DNA from 4 places in the Rheinheimera gaetbuli genome. Region 2 is predicted to be linked to each of the others. Evidence: predicted binding sites of a transcription regulator. Region 2 holds the regulator's gene; each other region holds the start of a gene.

Region 1 (3,460 bases), on a different contig from region 2:
CTGAGCCGGTTTCCTTATCACTGTTTGCAATGGCATTGCTGGTGTTAGCCGGACGCAGAAAATTCAGTTAAGTAACACGGTAAAATTAAAGCATCCTGCGGGATGCTTTTTTATTGCCTGAAAAAGTACCGGCACACAGACAAAAAAACCCCGCGCCATTGGCACGGGGTGTCAGATAAAAAGACAAAGGACAAGGATAGACGTAGTTTGGTGGTGACGTTTAGCTTGCGGGGGCTGCGACAGCTACTGCCTCACCCTCGCTCACTCGCTCCCGGGAAGTTCCACCAACTCTTCCCAGGCTGCTTACTTTACCGACGCGACAAACTCAGGGTAGGCTTCAATACCGCACTCTGAGGCATCAACGCCTTCATATTCCGCTTCTTCGCTAACACGAATACCCATAACCAGTTTTAACACATACCACACCACCAAACTGGTAATAAACACCCAGAAGAAAATCGCCGCAGCACCAATCAACTGGCCGCTAAAGGTTGCACCTTCTTTGGTTAGCGGCACCAGCAACAGACCGAATAAACCTGCTACACCGTGCACTGAAATAGCACCCACCGGATCATCAATTTTCAGCTTATCCAGGCCAATAATCGACGCCACCACCAGCACACCACCGATAGCACCGAATAAAGTAGCCTGCAGCGCAGTAGGTGTTGAAGGCTCGGCCGTAATGGCAACCAAACCGGCCAGAGCACCGTTTAACGCCATGGTTAAATCGGCTTTACGGAATAACACCACTGACAATGCCAGTGCAGCCACAGCACCCGCTGCAGCGGCGGCATTAGTGTTTAAAAACACCATCGCAACAGCATTGGCATTGCTGATATCACCCAGTTTTAGTACCGAACCGCCATTAAAGCCAAACCAGCCCATCCACAGCACTAAGGTACCTAATGTTGCCAGCGGCATATTGGCGCCAGGGATTGCATTTACTTTGCCGTCTTTGCTGTATTTGCCTTTGCGCGCTCCCAGCAGTAATACGCCAGCCAGTGCTGCGGCAGCACCGGCCATGTGTACTATGCCTGAGCCGGCAAAGTCGGAGAAACCAAACTGATCGTCCAGGTTAATGCCAAACATACCATCAGCGCCCCAGGTCCAGGAGCCGTGCACCGGATAGATAAAGCCGGTCATTACCACGGCAAAAGCCAGAAAAGCCCACAATTTCATCCGTTCAGCAACGGCGCCGGATACTATTGACATCGCAGTAGCAACAAACACCACCTGGAAGAAGAAATCCGACGCGGTTGAATACACGGCGCCGCCGGTAAAGCCGTCTTCACGCTCAGCAAAGCTGGTTAGCGTAGCGTCAACATCAACACCGCCAATGCCGCTTAAGAAAAACTCGCCGCCGTACATAAAGGCATAACCACATACCAGGTACATAATGCAGGCAATAGAGTACAAGGCTACGTTTTTGGTCAGAATTTCAGTGGTATTTTTTGCCCGCACCAGGCCCGCTTCCAGCATCGAAAAGCCTGCCGCCATCCACATTACCAATACCCCGCAGATCAGGAAGTAAAAGGTGTCCATGGCATACTGTAAGTGATAAATTTGCTCTTGCATGATAACAGCTCCTTATATGGCTTCAGCGTCTGACTCGCCGGTGCGGATGCGCACAGCCTGTTCCAGATCATAAACAAAAATTTTGCCGTCTCCGATGCGGCCGGTAAAGGCCGCTTTTTGGATAGCCTCAATTAAGCGGTCTACCTGATCATCCAGTGTGGCAATCTCGAGTTTCACCTTGGGCAAAAAATCCACCTGATACTCAGCACCACGGTATAACTCGGTGTGGCCTTTCTGCCGGCCAAAGCCTTTTACTTCTGTTACCGTTAAACCTTCCACCCCAATGTCAGCAATAGCTTCACGAACATCGTCCAGTTTAAACGGCTTGATGATGGCACATACAAGCTTCATATTGTGTTCCCTTTAGTAGTCGTCTTAGCGATTCATCATTTACTAAGGAAGCCTTGTGCCAACTTTTTTAAATATCTAATTATCAATAACTTAAACATTAAAGGCGATTACTGACGAAAAAAAACGCACCTAAATGGTGCGCTTATTCCCCGTGCAAGTGCAGTAGACGCTAAAAGCTAATCGGTTAAAAACTGCTGCCATTCGCGCAGCAGTTTCAGTAAATCCTCCAAGCCGCATTGCGTTTGCATGCCCTGCTCGTCCAGCTGTAAATCGTCATCGGCCAATTTATGCTGCTGCCGTTCAGGTAACGGCTGCTCTACCGCGTAAAACAGCGTGTTGTGGCTAAGGGTTACCTCACCATTGTCTACTTCCAGCAAAAACTCCTTACCCTGATACTGCGTGCTTTGATGCGATTTAAGCGCGCTTAACTGTTGCAGCAATGGCGAATACGCCTGTGCATCCTGGCCAAATTCATCCAGCAAAAACCGGCCTAATACTTCATGCTCTGCCGCCAGCCGGATGCTGAACTGCAGTGTATTGCGATCGTAAATAAAGTCGTATTCCATACTTCTGTTCCATGTTTAAGCAGCAGATGGAACTTTGCGCGAGCGCGCCTGCATGCTCTGCCTGGCTCGCCACAGCAACTCGCCCTACTGCCTGCGGCAGGGCTCAGACACTCTGTGTCGCCCTGTCAGAGATCCAGGCCCGCTAAGGTTGCGCAAAGTTGCGACAACCGAACGATTATCTGTTTGATGGTCATAAAATTGTAGCTGTTAGCTGCATATTAGCGAGCAGAAAAAAGGCCTGCAGTGGCAGGCCTTTAACATTGCAGCGTTAACTACACCGCTTGCTGAATAATCACGTTATCCGCTTTTTTGGTGTACTGCTCCATGCGGTGGAAGTTCAGGTAACGGTAAGTATCGGCTGCGGTAGCGTCGATTTGCTTAGCATATTCCAGATACTCGGCTACCGTTGGCAGTTTACCAATGATAGACGCTACTGCCGCCAGCTCGGCTGAGGCTAAGTACACATTGGCGCCCTGGCCTAAACGGTTAGGGAAGTTACGCGTAGAGGTAGACACTACGGTTGAGTTCTCTGCTACGCGGGCCTGGTTACCCATACACAGTGAACAGCCCGGCATTTCAGTGCGGGCACCGACTTTACCGAAAATGCTGTAGTAACCTTCTTCAGTTAACTGCGCCTGGTCCATCTTGGTTGGCGGAGCAATCCACAAACGGGTTGGCAACTGGCCTTTGTATTTGTCCAGTAACTTACCGGCAGCGCGGAAGTGGCCAATGTTGGTCATACAAGAACCGATAAACACTTCGTCAATCTTATCGCCTGCCACTTCAGACAATAAGCGCGCATCGTCCGGATCGTTCGGTGCACACAGAACCGGCTCTTTAATGTCCGCCAGGTCAATTTCAATAATTTCACTGTACTCAGCATCGGCATCAGCAGACATCAGCTGCGGATCTTTCAGCCAGGCCTGCATCGCGTTAATACGACGCTCAATGGTACGCACATCGCCATA
Region 2 (3,460 bases):
CACAGGCTGCGTCAGCCGACTATACCCAAAAAATTCAGATAGATGCTGATAATTTAGCGTCGTTAAAAGAAAATGTCCTGACCTACAGTGATAATGTCATCATTACGCATGGCGCTATCAGCATTAGTGCCGACCGGTTAGAAATTGACGCCAGCACCGGTAAAGGCAAAGAAATATACATCGTTAGCGGCAACCCAGTTAACTACAGCCAACAGCTGGAAGATGGCAAGATCGTCAATGCTTCTGCCAGTGAAATGCGCTACGAGCCGGCTAATCGCACTTTGATACTAAATGGCAATGCAGAACTGGCACAAAGCGGCAGCGTCGTCAAAGCATCAGTAATAAAATACAATGTTGAAACGCAAGAACTGAATGCAGCGAGTGACAGCTCCAGACGGGTAACCACTATTATTACTTCAGAGGAAGACCAGCAACCATGAAGTTAGTCGCCTCACATCTGGCAAAAAGTTATAAAAGCCGGCAAGTGGTTAAAGATGTTAGCCTTGAAGTTAATGCCGGACAAATTGTTGGGCTGTTGGGACCCAATGGCGCCGGCAAAACCACCACTTTTTATATGATTGTAGGCCTGGTACCGTCTGACAAAGGCAAAATAACGCTAAACGATAAGGATATTACTTTCGATCCAATACATGCCAGAGCCCGGCTGGGTATTGGTTATCTGCCGCAGGAAAGCTCGATTTTTCGCAAACTCACCGTGTATGAAAACCTGCTGGCTATATTACAAACCCGTAAAGACTTAAGCCGTACCCGTCGGGAAGAAGTTGCCGACGACTTGCTGGAAGAGTTTCATATTGGCCATATTAAACATAGCCTGGGTATGAGTTTGTCTGGTGGCGAACGCAGACGCGTTGAAATTGCCCGAGCGCTGGCTGCCAACCCGGCGTTTATTTTGTTGGATGAACCCTTTGCCGGTGTCGATCCGATATCCGTCCTCGACATTAAAAAAATTATTCAGCATTTGTGCCAACGTGGTATCGGTGTACTGATTACCGACCATAATGTACGTGAAACCCTTGATGTTTGCGAGATTGCGTACATCGTTAGTCATGGTGAACTGATTGCATCAGGCGCCCCTCAAGACGTATTGGCCAATCAGAAAGTACGGGATGTATACCTCGGCGAGCAATTCAGGCTATAGTTAGCAAAAAAGTACTTGTGGTAATTCAGGAGATTAGTAGAAGTAGATGAAGCCCTCTTTGCAACTCCGCTTAGGACAGCAACTCACCATGACACCGCAGCTACAGCAAGCTATCCGTTTGCTGCAGTTGTCGACAATAGAGTTGCAGCAGGAAATTCAGGAAGCGCTGGATGCAAACCCATTGCTTGAAGCCGAAGACGAATATGACAGCTTCAACGCTGAGCCGGTAAATATCTCTGAATCATTACAGTCCGCTTCTGACAATACCACTGATGAGCAGTTCGAAGCCGCAGAGCCAGACACCAGTGATGCGATGTCAGAGCAAAATATCAGCGAAGATTTGCCGCTTGATAACAACTGGGATGATTTAGTTAGTGCAGCACCGGTTAGCGCCGGCAATTCGGGAAGCGAAGAAGATACCGTGTATCAGGGTGAGACCAGCGAAACATTGCGCGATTATCTGCGCTGGCAAATGCAGCTGACCCCATTTTCAGAAACCGACAGGGCTATTGCAGAAATCATCATTGAAGCGATAGACGATAACGGTCTGCTTACTATCAGCTGTGATGACATTCTTGAATCGCTGGGTCTGGCAGATATTGAAGCAGATGAAGTAGAAGCCGTCATTAAACGCATCCAATTATTCGACCCGGTTGGGGTAGGTGCACGCTCAGTGCAGGAATGTCTGACAGTGCAGCTGCGCCAGTTTAGCCCTGATACGCCGTTTTTAGCCGCTGCACAGAGCCTGATCCGTGATCACACAGAACTTTTAGCTAACCGCGACTTTCGTTCTTTAATGCGGGTGACTAAACTAAAAGAGGATGAGCTAAAAGAAGCAATGCGGCTCATCCACTCTTTGAACCCGCGTCCCGGTGCCGATGTTATCCGGGAAGAGCAGCAGTACGTTGTCCCTGATGTCAGCGTGATGAAAGTAAAAGGTCGCTGGCAGGTTGAGCTTAATCCGGATGCTATGCCCAAGGTGCGGATAAACCAACAATATGCTGCAATGTCACGTACCGCGAAAAACAGTACAGACAGCCAGTTTATTCGTTCACATTTGCAGGAGGCAAAGTGGTTTTTGAAAAGCTTAGAAAGCCGTAACGAAACCCTGTTAAAAGTGACAAACTGCATTGTGCAACAGCAGCAGGCATTTTTTGAGCATGGTGAAGAAGCCATGAAACCTATGGTGCTTAACGACGTAGCAGAGATGGTAGGTATGCATGAATCAACCATCTCTAGGGTTACCACACAAAAATACATGCATACACCAAGGGGTATTTTTGAACTTAAGTTCTTCTTTTCCAGTCACGTTAGTACTGAGAGTGGTGGCGAATGCTCGTCTACTGCAATCAGAGCCTTTATCAAGAAATTAGTGGCGGCGGAGAATCCGGCTAAACCGCTCAGCGATAGCAAAATGGCTGACATTCTGCTGGAGCAAGGTATCAACGTAGCGCGGCGTACTATTGCCAAATACCGCGAATCCCTGTTCATACCGCCGTCTAATCAACGCAAGACCTTGCTGTAAATAAGCCTAAAAGAAGGAATATGTCTATGCAAATCAATCTTACCGGTCGCCATGTTGAAATTACCACAGCCTTAAGAGAGTACGTTGACAGCAAATTTGCAAAGCTTGAACGGCATTTCGATCACATAAATAATGTACATGTGATCCTAAACGTGGAAAAATTAAAGCAGATTGCTGAAGCTAAGCTGCACTTGAGTGGTGGCGAAGTATTTGCAATTTCTGAAGATGAAAACATGTATGCTGCGATCGACCAGCTGATTGATAAACTGGATCGTCAGGTGATCAAGCATAAAGAGAAAATTTCCCGACACTGATTTGGCCATGATGAATTTAAGCTCAATGCTTGCCGAGAACTGCACTAAAAGTGCAGTTCTTTTTAACAGCAAAAAACGCATTCTGGAATATATTGCCGAACTGGCACACCAGCAACTACCTGATATTGCTGAGTACAGTATATTAGAAGCACTGACAACCCGTGAGAAGTTGGGGTCAACCGGCATAGGAGGCGGTATCGCCATTCCACACGGCAAACTGAAGCAGGTTACCGAACCGCTACTGGTGTTTGTGGTTAGCAAAGAGAGTATTCCGTTTGATGCTATTGATAACCAGCCGGTGGATATTTTTTGTGCTATTCTCATCCCGGAACAACAATGCCAGGCACACCTTAGCACGCTTGCAGCTATTGCCCGATTGCTAAGTCAGAAAGAACTCACCAAAAAACTCCGTCACGCCGAAACCAACCAGCAACTCTATCAGTTATTACTGGAATATAGTGC
Region 3 (3,460 bases), on a different contig from region 2:
TGAATTTTCCAACAATTCAGTCAATTCGATATCGCCTTCATCGCTAGATGCGACTATAAGGCTCTGTCTTTTGCACTCAGCTGAAAAGCCAGCAGCCCTAGTATCAGGCACCCATATTTGAATCGGACGCAAACCAGCGCGTCTGAGACGGTCTCTGTGCTGCTGAACTCTTGTTGCAATATTTGGCATAGCTATCTCCTTTTGTTGTTACATGAAACATGATAGCTCTAATTGTTTCATGTAACAAGTTTATCCTGCTCGTTACGTAACGCTTTCGTATTTTATGGCCTTTGGCCATGCAGCGAGCATCGACTGGAAGGAGACGCACAGCGGGAACACATCGCCGCTTTCACTAAAAAAGCAGTTTTTAATCTAACCTATTGAAAAATAATCTTATTTATTTACCATATTCGGGCAACATCGGCTATTAAAAACAGGCCCCGCATTGCGGGGCCTGATGCTTACAACGTAATGATTATTACTGCTTAGCGGTTTTTCTGCGGCTAAAACCCAGGCCGGCTAAGGCCAGGCCAAATACTGCCAGGCTGGCTGGCTCTGGTACCACGGAAAAGCGCACGTCAGTAAAGGTGTTGCTGTTGCCTTCAAAGCTTGATACCGCAGCCCAGGTGCCGGTTAACCAGCTGTTGCCTGGTAAAAAGCCACGTACATCACCTGTCCAGAAGTCAATACCGGTTAAACCTGGGGTAGCTTGCAGGCTTGCTACATCGTCCCATGAGATATAGGCATACCAGGAGGTGGCGAAGTCCCAATTGTTAGTGGCGGTATTGAAGTAATAAAACTGAGTAAACCATTCTAACAAGCCGTCATTCCAACCCAGGCTTGAATCACCGTTGTCGGTAGTGCGATCCAGCGCTGCTAAATCCAGCCGGCTGGCAATGCGGATGTCGTCTGTCATATAAAACAGATCCTGAGGCAGCAAAGTAGAGCCAAGGCTGTAAGGGGTTGGGAAACCACCTACATCGCCAATGCCAGGTGCCAGATAGCTAACCGCGCCAGGGGCAACATTAGTTTGTGTAGTTTGAATTAATGCTGCCTGGCTGCTTAAGCTAAAGCACAGGGCGGCAGCAGTTAATGCAGATTTTAATAAAATGTTCATATTTATCACCTTTGTTATAAACCTGCTGGTTTTTAGCAATAATTGCGCCAAAAATAAAAACCTTATATAACAATTAGATACGAATTGGTGTTTTGCTAAGTGTAAGATTTTATGACGAAAAACCTGTATGCGCGGTAATGTTGGCGTAAAGTGGCCAGCTAAGACAAAACACTCATTTACGCTAAATATCTTTAGGTTGTCGTCTTAATGTCACAATGGCATGCTGTAATTTGTATAAAATTTAACCTGCGCATGTAACTATATTGTAATTTTTGGTGTGTGCGCTTAGTAAGGTTATGATATTTAATGCAATATACTACTTATTAGAAATAACTGTTACAGCATTGATTTGAATTAAAAGCACCATATTAGTGAGTTGTTGCACATAAAATGTGCAGCCTTTTTGCAGTTAATTAGTTGTTTTCTATTTGTAGCCTGTTTTTCTTGCATTAGACGGGCAATATGGTAAATTGTCGGCGTTTTAAGTACAGCCAGTTTTTGTTATGCCCAGCGTTAACCCTGCGCTGTGTAAGGTTGCAGATAACACCCGGCGTATAAATACAGCGTGTCAGGCTGTGTTGGGTGAGCAAACTTAAGCCATAACTTTTAGGCTGTAACGCTTTACCCCGGTTAAATGGAGTTAACACAGTGAACAAGCAAACCTTTCGTTATACGGGGCATGCCTCGTCTGTTATTTATCGCTTGATTGATCTGCTGATATTGGCTGCGGTGTTTGTCGTAGGCGTTAAGCTTTACGATGTAACACTAAACAGCAAATACGCACTGCTGCTGTGTGCCTATCTGGTGTGCTATTCCTACCTGGCTGAGTCGGTGCAGCTGTATCGCTCGTGGCGGGTTGGCCGCTTTTCCCGCATGTTGGTATTGTTGGCAGTGGTACATACGCTGGCGTTTTTACTGGTGCTGGCAGCCTTGTTTGTGTTTAAACAATCTGAAGCCTTTTCGCGTGCGGTATTGGTAGGCTGGTTTGTCGGCTCTATTTGTACGCTGGTGTTATGGCGCTGCGCTGCCAAGGTGGTTAAAACCGTGCAACGTCGCCGTGGTTTGGCCATGCAAAAGGTTGCCATTATTGGTGCTAGTGACAGTGGGCTTAATTTATTTCGTGAAATTTCAAGCCACCCTGAACTGGGCTTTGAATGTATCGGCTTTTTTGATGACCGCACTGCCGATCGTCTGCCGCAAGAGGCGCAATCGCATTTATGTGGCGGCTTTAACCGCGCCTTAGAGTTGGCCCGCAGTGGCGAGCTGGTTAAGTTGTATATTTGTTTGCCGATGCTGGCTGAGCAGCGGGTGGCACAGATGATCACCGAGCTTGGCGATACCACGGTAGACGTATTGCTGGTGCCAGACTTTTTAATGAAGAACCTGATGCATGGCCGCATTGGCAATGTGGGTGACGTAGACACCATCAGTGTGTTTGAATCACCAGGCTTTGGTATTCAGAACTTTTACAAGCGCAGTTTTGATATTGCTTTTAGTTTTGGTGTCTTAGTCGCAATTTCTCCGCTATTGGTGTTAATTTCGCTGTCAGTAAAGCTAACGTCGAAAGGCCCGGTGTTGTTTAAACAAGACCGTTATGGTCTGGATGGCCGCCGCATTGGGGTGTATAAGTTTCGCTCGATGCGTGCCATGGAAAACGGTGGCAAGGTAGTACAGGCAACGCGCAACGACAGCCGCATTACGCCGGTAGGCGCCTTTTTGCGCCGCACCTCGCTGGATGAGCTGCCACAGTTTTTTAACGTCTTAATGGGCGACATGTCTGTTGTCGGACCGCGCCCGCATGCTGTTGCACACAACGAAGAATATCGTAAACAGGTTGCATTTTATATGTTGCGCCATAAAATGCGCCCCGGCATTACCGGCTGGGCGCAGATAAATGGTTGGCGCGGCGAAACCGACACATTAGAAAAAATGGAAATGCGGGTTAAATTTGACCTGGATTACATTCGCAACTGGTCGCTACTGTTTGATATAAAAATAATCTTAAACACCTTGATAAAAGGTTTTGTTAACAAAAACGCTTATTAATAAGGACGTTCAATGTTTAAACTTTCTCCTGTCACACTTGGCTTAGTTGCTTTGGGTTTAACCACGCAGCTTAGTGCAAATGAATTTGCTGTAGCCAGTATCGCCACTGAAAGCGGTATAGATTTTACGCCTATGCTGCAGGCGCGTTTGAGCCACAACGATAACATTGCCAGTGCCAGTGCGAACGAAGAGTCGAGCTGGATTTTAGCGCTGACACCCAGCCTGCGCGCTATGCTGCAAGATGGTGCTAACCTGTATACGGCTTCTGTCAGTGCAGCCAGTGGCACTTATTTCTCC
Region 4 (3,460 bases), on a different contig from region 2:
GCTTCAGGCTCGCCATTGGCATTGGCTTTGTAATCAATAGCCACTGACACGCTCAAACGGCGAATGACACCACTTTGCTGTGAAATATGGCTAATGGTGGTATCCAGCTCGTAATTGCGGGTGGCTTCTTTGCTGTTACGCCCGGGTATTACGGGTTGTGCGCCGCCACCTGTTGCCTGCTCAGGAATATTCGAATTTAGCGGCGGCTGATTTGACAAGGCGCCGGGAATACCACCACTTGAGCCGCCAACGGTATTTTCTTCAATGGTCATCTCACTGCGCACCGCCGGCAAGTCGGGGTTAAAACGTTTTTGCGTTTGTTCGGTGGCGGTAAAATCCATATGTAAATCGACTTGCGCGGTGTAGTTTCCATAGCCCAGCACCGGCATTAAAATAGAGTCAACCTTCTGACGGTACTCTTCTTCCCGGGTGCGCTGCAATTCGTATTCTTTGCGTGAACGGGCTGAACTGGCGTCTTGTGAACCGCTATTGAGTAAGCGGCCGTTCTGGTCGGTTACGGTAACCCGTGATGGCGATAATCCCTGCACGGCAGAGGCAACAATATCAACGATAGCGTCTACTTCGCTATCACGGATCACGGTACCGCCGCGTGCCGTTACCAACACCGTGGCGCTGGGCAGTTTTTCTGCCCGGGCAAACACGTTTTCTTTTGGTATTGCCAGCAACACGCGCGCGCGGGAAACACTTTGCAACTCTTCAATAGTGCGGGCCAGTTGCTGCTCACGGCTGTGCTTTAAGCGCTCCATCTCCAAGCGCTGGCTCACACCAAAACCACTATCCTGTAGCAAAAACTCAGTGCCATTAGACGGCTCTTGCTTAAGGCCGGCACGGGTTAATGACAAGCGCACATTCTGGAATTGATCTTCGGCAATGTAGATAACATTGCCTTCCAATGAATAGGGGATCTTTTGTGCATCCAGATGATCAAGCGTCTGGATAAGCTCTTGTGTTTGAAAGGTTCCCAGCGGTCGCATTTCAGGTTGGCGCGCCCACATAATTATCAGAATAGCAATCGCCAGACAGATGGTCAGCGCCACAATCATGGTGATCTGCCGCACTAAATCTGTGCCACCCAAAGAGCCGATAAAACCGGATTTCTGCTCTTGCTGCTCAGTACTGTTACCACTGTTAAAGTTGTCGCTGCTTAGCGCCAGCTCGGTGGATTGATTGTCAGCCACTGCTTAATCCTCCGTTATACCGGCATCGACATAATGTCTTTGTAGGCTTCTACCAGCTTATTACGTACCTGAACGGTAGCTTCAAACGCCAGTGATGATTTTTGGCTGGCTATCATTACCTGAGCCAGCGACATGTTTGGGTCACCCATTTCAAATGCGGTACGCATCTTACCCGTCTGTTGCTGCAAGCCGTTAACATGGCTTAGCGCGTCTTTAAACATGCTGCCAAAGTCAGACTGACTGGGATTAACTTCAGCATTGTTCTGCAGTTTTAGCTCAGCGCCAACCGTTCTGGCCTGAGAGGCCAGCGATTGCATTTCCGCGTATAGAGCCTGACCTTTGATATTCATAGCGTCACCTGTCAAAATTTTGCTGTCGCAAAGAGTACACAGGTTATAGCAGGAGTTGTGCCAATTTTAAATTATTGATTTAAAACAAAAAGCCCTTGATTATTTGCAAGCAAGGGCTTTTAACTAATGCAGCAGCTATCAGGCTGGGATATCAATACCCGATTCACGCATTCGCGCCAATTTATAGCGTAAAGTACGGTCACTGATGCCCAGTTTGCGTGCCACATCGGCACGGCGAAAAGCACATTCACGCAGCGTGGCCAGAATAATACGATGCTCTTGCTGGTGCACGCTATGTTTAAAATTGGCGTTGTCAGTTGTACTTTCGTCAGGCTGTGCTGCATTTGTTGCCGCCGCGGATGGCGGTAGTGCCGGCAGGTTATCTACGCCGCTTACCTGCGCTAAATCAAGCTGCTGCAACATAATATCAGCAGCACCGATGTCATCAGAGCTGGCAATAATAAGCGCACGTTGCATAACATTGTCCAGTTCGCGCACATTACCAGGCCAATGATATTGCGTCAGGCACTGCTCTGCATCTGCCGCTAAGCGTGCACCAGGTCGACCGGACGCTGCTGCATGGCGCGTCAGTAAGTGCCGTGCCAAAGGCACAATGTCTTCAGGCCTTTCACTCAGTGCCGGCCACGCCAGCGGAAACACATTCAGCCGGTAAAATAAGTCTTCACGAAAATGGCCCTGCACAACAGCCTGACGTAAGTCCCGGTTACTGGTGGCCAGAATGCGCACGTCCAGTTTAATGGTTTTTCGTGCACCTAAACGCTCTACTTCGCGCTCTTGCAGCACACGTAGCAATTTTGCTTGTAAATTCAGGTCCATCTCAGTTATTTCGTCCAGCAATAAGGTGCCTTGCTGGGCTTGTTCAAACTTGCCCGGGCAGGCATTTATCGCACCGGTAAAGGCACCTTTTTCGTAACCGAACAAGGTAGACTCCAGCATATTATCCGGTATAGCTGCGCAATTTATGGCTACAAAAGGGCCACTGCTGCGGCCTGACAACTGATGAATATATCGCGCCAGCACTTCTTTGCCCGAGCCGCTGGGCCCGCTAATCATAACGCTGGCATCCGTTTTAGCCACTTTGGCACACAGGGTAAGTAACTGTTTGCTGGCAGGGGATGCAACCACAGGCTCAACACTACTGGCGGTATTTGCCATAACATAACGGCCAACGGTGCTAACCAGTACCTCGGGCGAAAATGGTTTTGCCAGATAGTCTACAGCGCCAAGCCTTATGGCCTCTACCGCCGCTTGCACTGTGGCATACGCTGTCATCATCAGTACCGGCAGGTTCGGATAATGCTCACGCAGGGTTTTTAGCAGTATCAGACCAGACACTCCGCCCATCTGCACATCACTTACCACAAGTTGCACCTTGTGTTGCTTAAGTAACAACAATGCCTCTTCTGCACTGCAGGCGCTTAGCACCTGATACTGGGCTAACTGCAGTGTATCCTGCAAGGCTTCGCGTAAACCGGCATCGTCTTCCACCAGTAATATCTGCTGTGTCATAGCGTATCTCCCTGCATGTTATGCTGTGGCAACGTTATCTCAAAACAGGCCCCGCCATTGCTCGCGGTGTGATAGCTTACTGAGCCCTGATGAGAAGCCGCTACTGCCTGCACTACTGCAAGGCCAAGGCCGTTGCCATCCGAGCGCCCGGTAACAAAGGGCTCAAACAAATTAGCTTGCAATTGTGCAGGTACACCCGGGCCATTATCACTAACACTGATAGTGAGATTACCTGCTTTATCGCTGTCTGCTGCCATGCGCAGTGAAATCTCCGCCGTTACACCGGCTGCCTGAAGACTGTTTTGGATCAGATTCATCAGAGCACCACAAAGCGCATTCTGGTTGCCCAGAATATACACAGGTTGCTCTGGTAGCTGTGTG

What was found. Region 2 encodes sigma-54, which starts transcription at its own class of promoters, with help from an activator protein. Its sites were predicted from a motif close to TGGCANGNTNCNTGCTT; they were not measured.
Positions count from the first base shown of each region.
Region 1: glnK (P-II family nitrogen regulator) is a predicted target of sigma-54. The motif match lies at 1,971-1,987, and genes of this name have one in related genera.
Region 3: ACYVIC_RS16740 (PEP-CTERM sorting domain-containing protein) is a predicted target of sigma-54. The motif match lies at 1,151-1,167, and genes of this name have one in related genera.
Region 4: fliE (flagellar hook-basal body complex protein FliE) is a predicted target of sigma-54. The motif match lies at 1,596-1,612, and genes of this name have one in related genera.

Region 1 is NZ_BAAGTL010000001.1:307,043-310,502, forward strand. Features, by position in the region: gene xdp1 (exosortase-dependent surface protein XDP1) at 1-71, shown strand, start outside; gene ACYVIC_RS01425 (ammonium transporter) at 304-1,575, opposite strand; gene glnK (P-II family nitrogen regulator) at 1,588-1,926, opposite strand; gene ACYVIC_RS01435 (YacL family protein) at 2,103-2,492, opposite strand; gene acnB (bifunctional aconitate hydratase 2/2-methylisocitrate dehydratase) at 2,765-3,460, opposite strand, start outside.
Region 2 is NZ_BAAGTL010000008.1:258,462-261,921, reverse strand. Features, by position in the region: gene lptA (lipopolysaccharide transport periplasmic protein LptA) at 1-440, shown strand, start outside; gene lptB (LPS export ABC transporter ATP-binding protein) at 437-1,159, shown strand; gene ACYVIC_RS08075 (RNA polymerase factor sigma-54) at 1,206-2,684, shown strand; gene hpf (ribosome hibernation promoting factor) at 2,711-2,998, shown strand; gene ptsN (PTS IIA-like nitrogen regulatory protein PtsN) at 3,006-3,460, shown strand, end outside.
Region 3 is NZ_BAAGTL010000028.1:76,380-79,839, reverse strand. Features, by position in the region: gene ACYVIC_RS16745 (antitoxin MazE family protein) at 1-189, opposite strand, end outside; gene ACYVIC_RS16740 (PEP-CTERM sorting domain-containing protein) at 479-1,117, opposite strand; gene ACYVIC_RS16735 (undecaprenyl-phosphate glucose phosphotransferase) at 1,766-3,163, shown strand; gene ACYVIC_RS16730 (outer membrane beta-barrel protein) at 3,176-3,460, shown strand, end outside.
Region 4 is NZ_BAAGTL010000016.1:19,436-22,895, reverse strand. Features, by position in the region: gene fliF (flagellar basal-body MS-ring/collar protein FliF) at 1-1,199, opposite strand, end outside; gene fliE (flagellar hook-basal body complex protein FliE) at 1,214-1,549, opposite strand; gene ACYVIC_RS12790 (sigma-54-dependent transcriptional regulator) at 1,688-3,079, opposite strand; gene ACYVIC_RS12785 (sensor histidine kinase) at 3,076-3,460, opposite strand, start outside.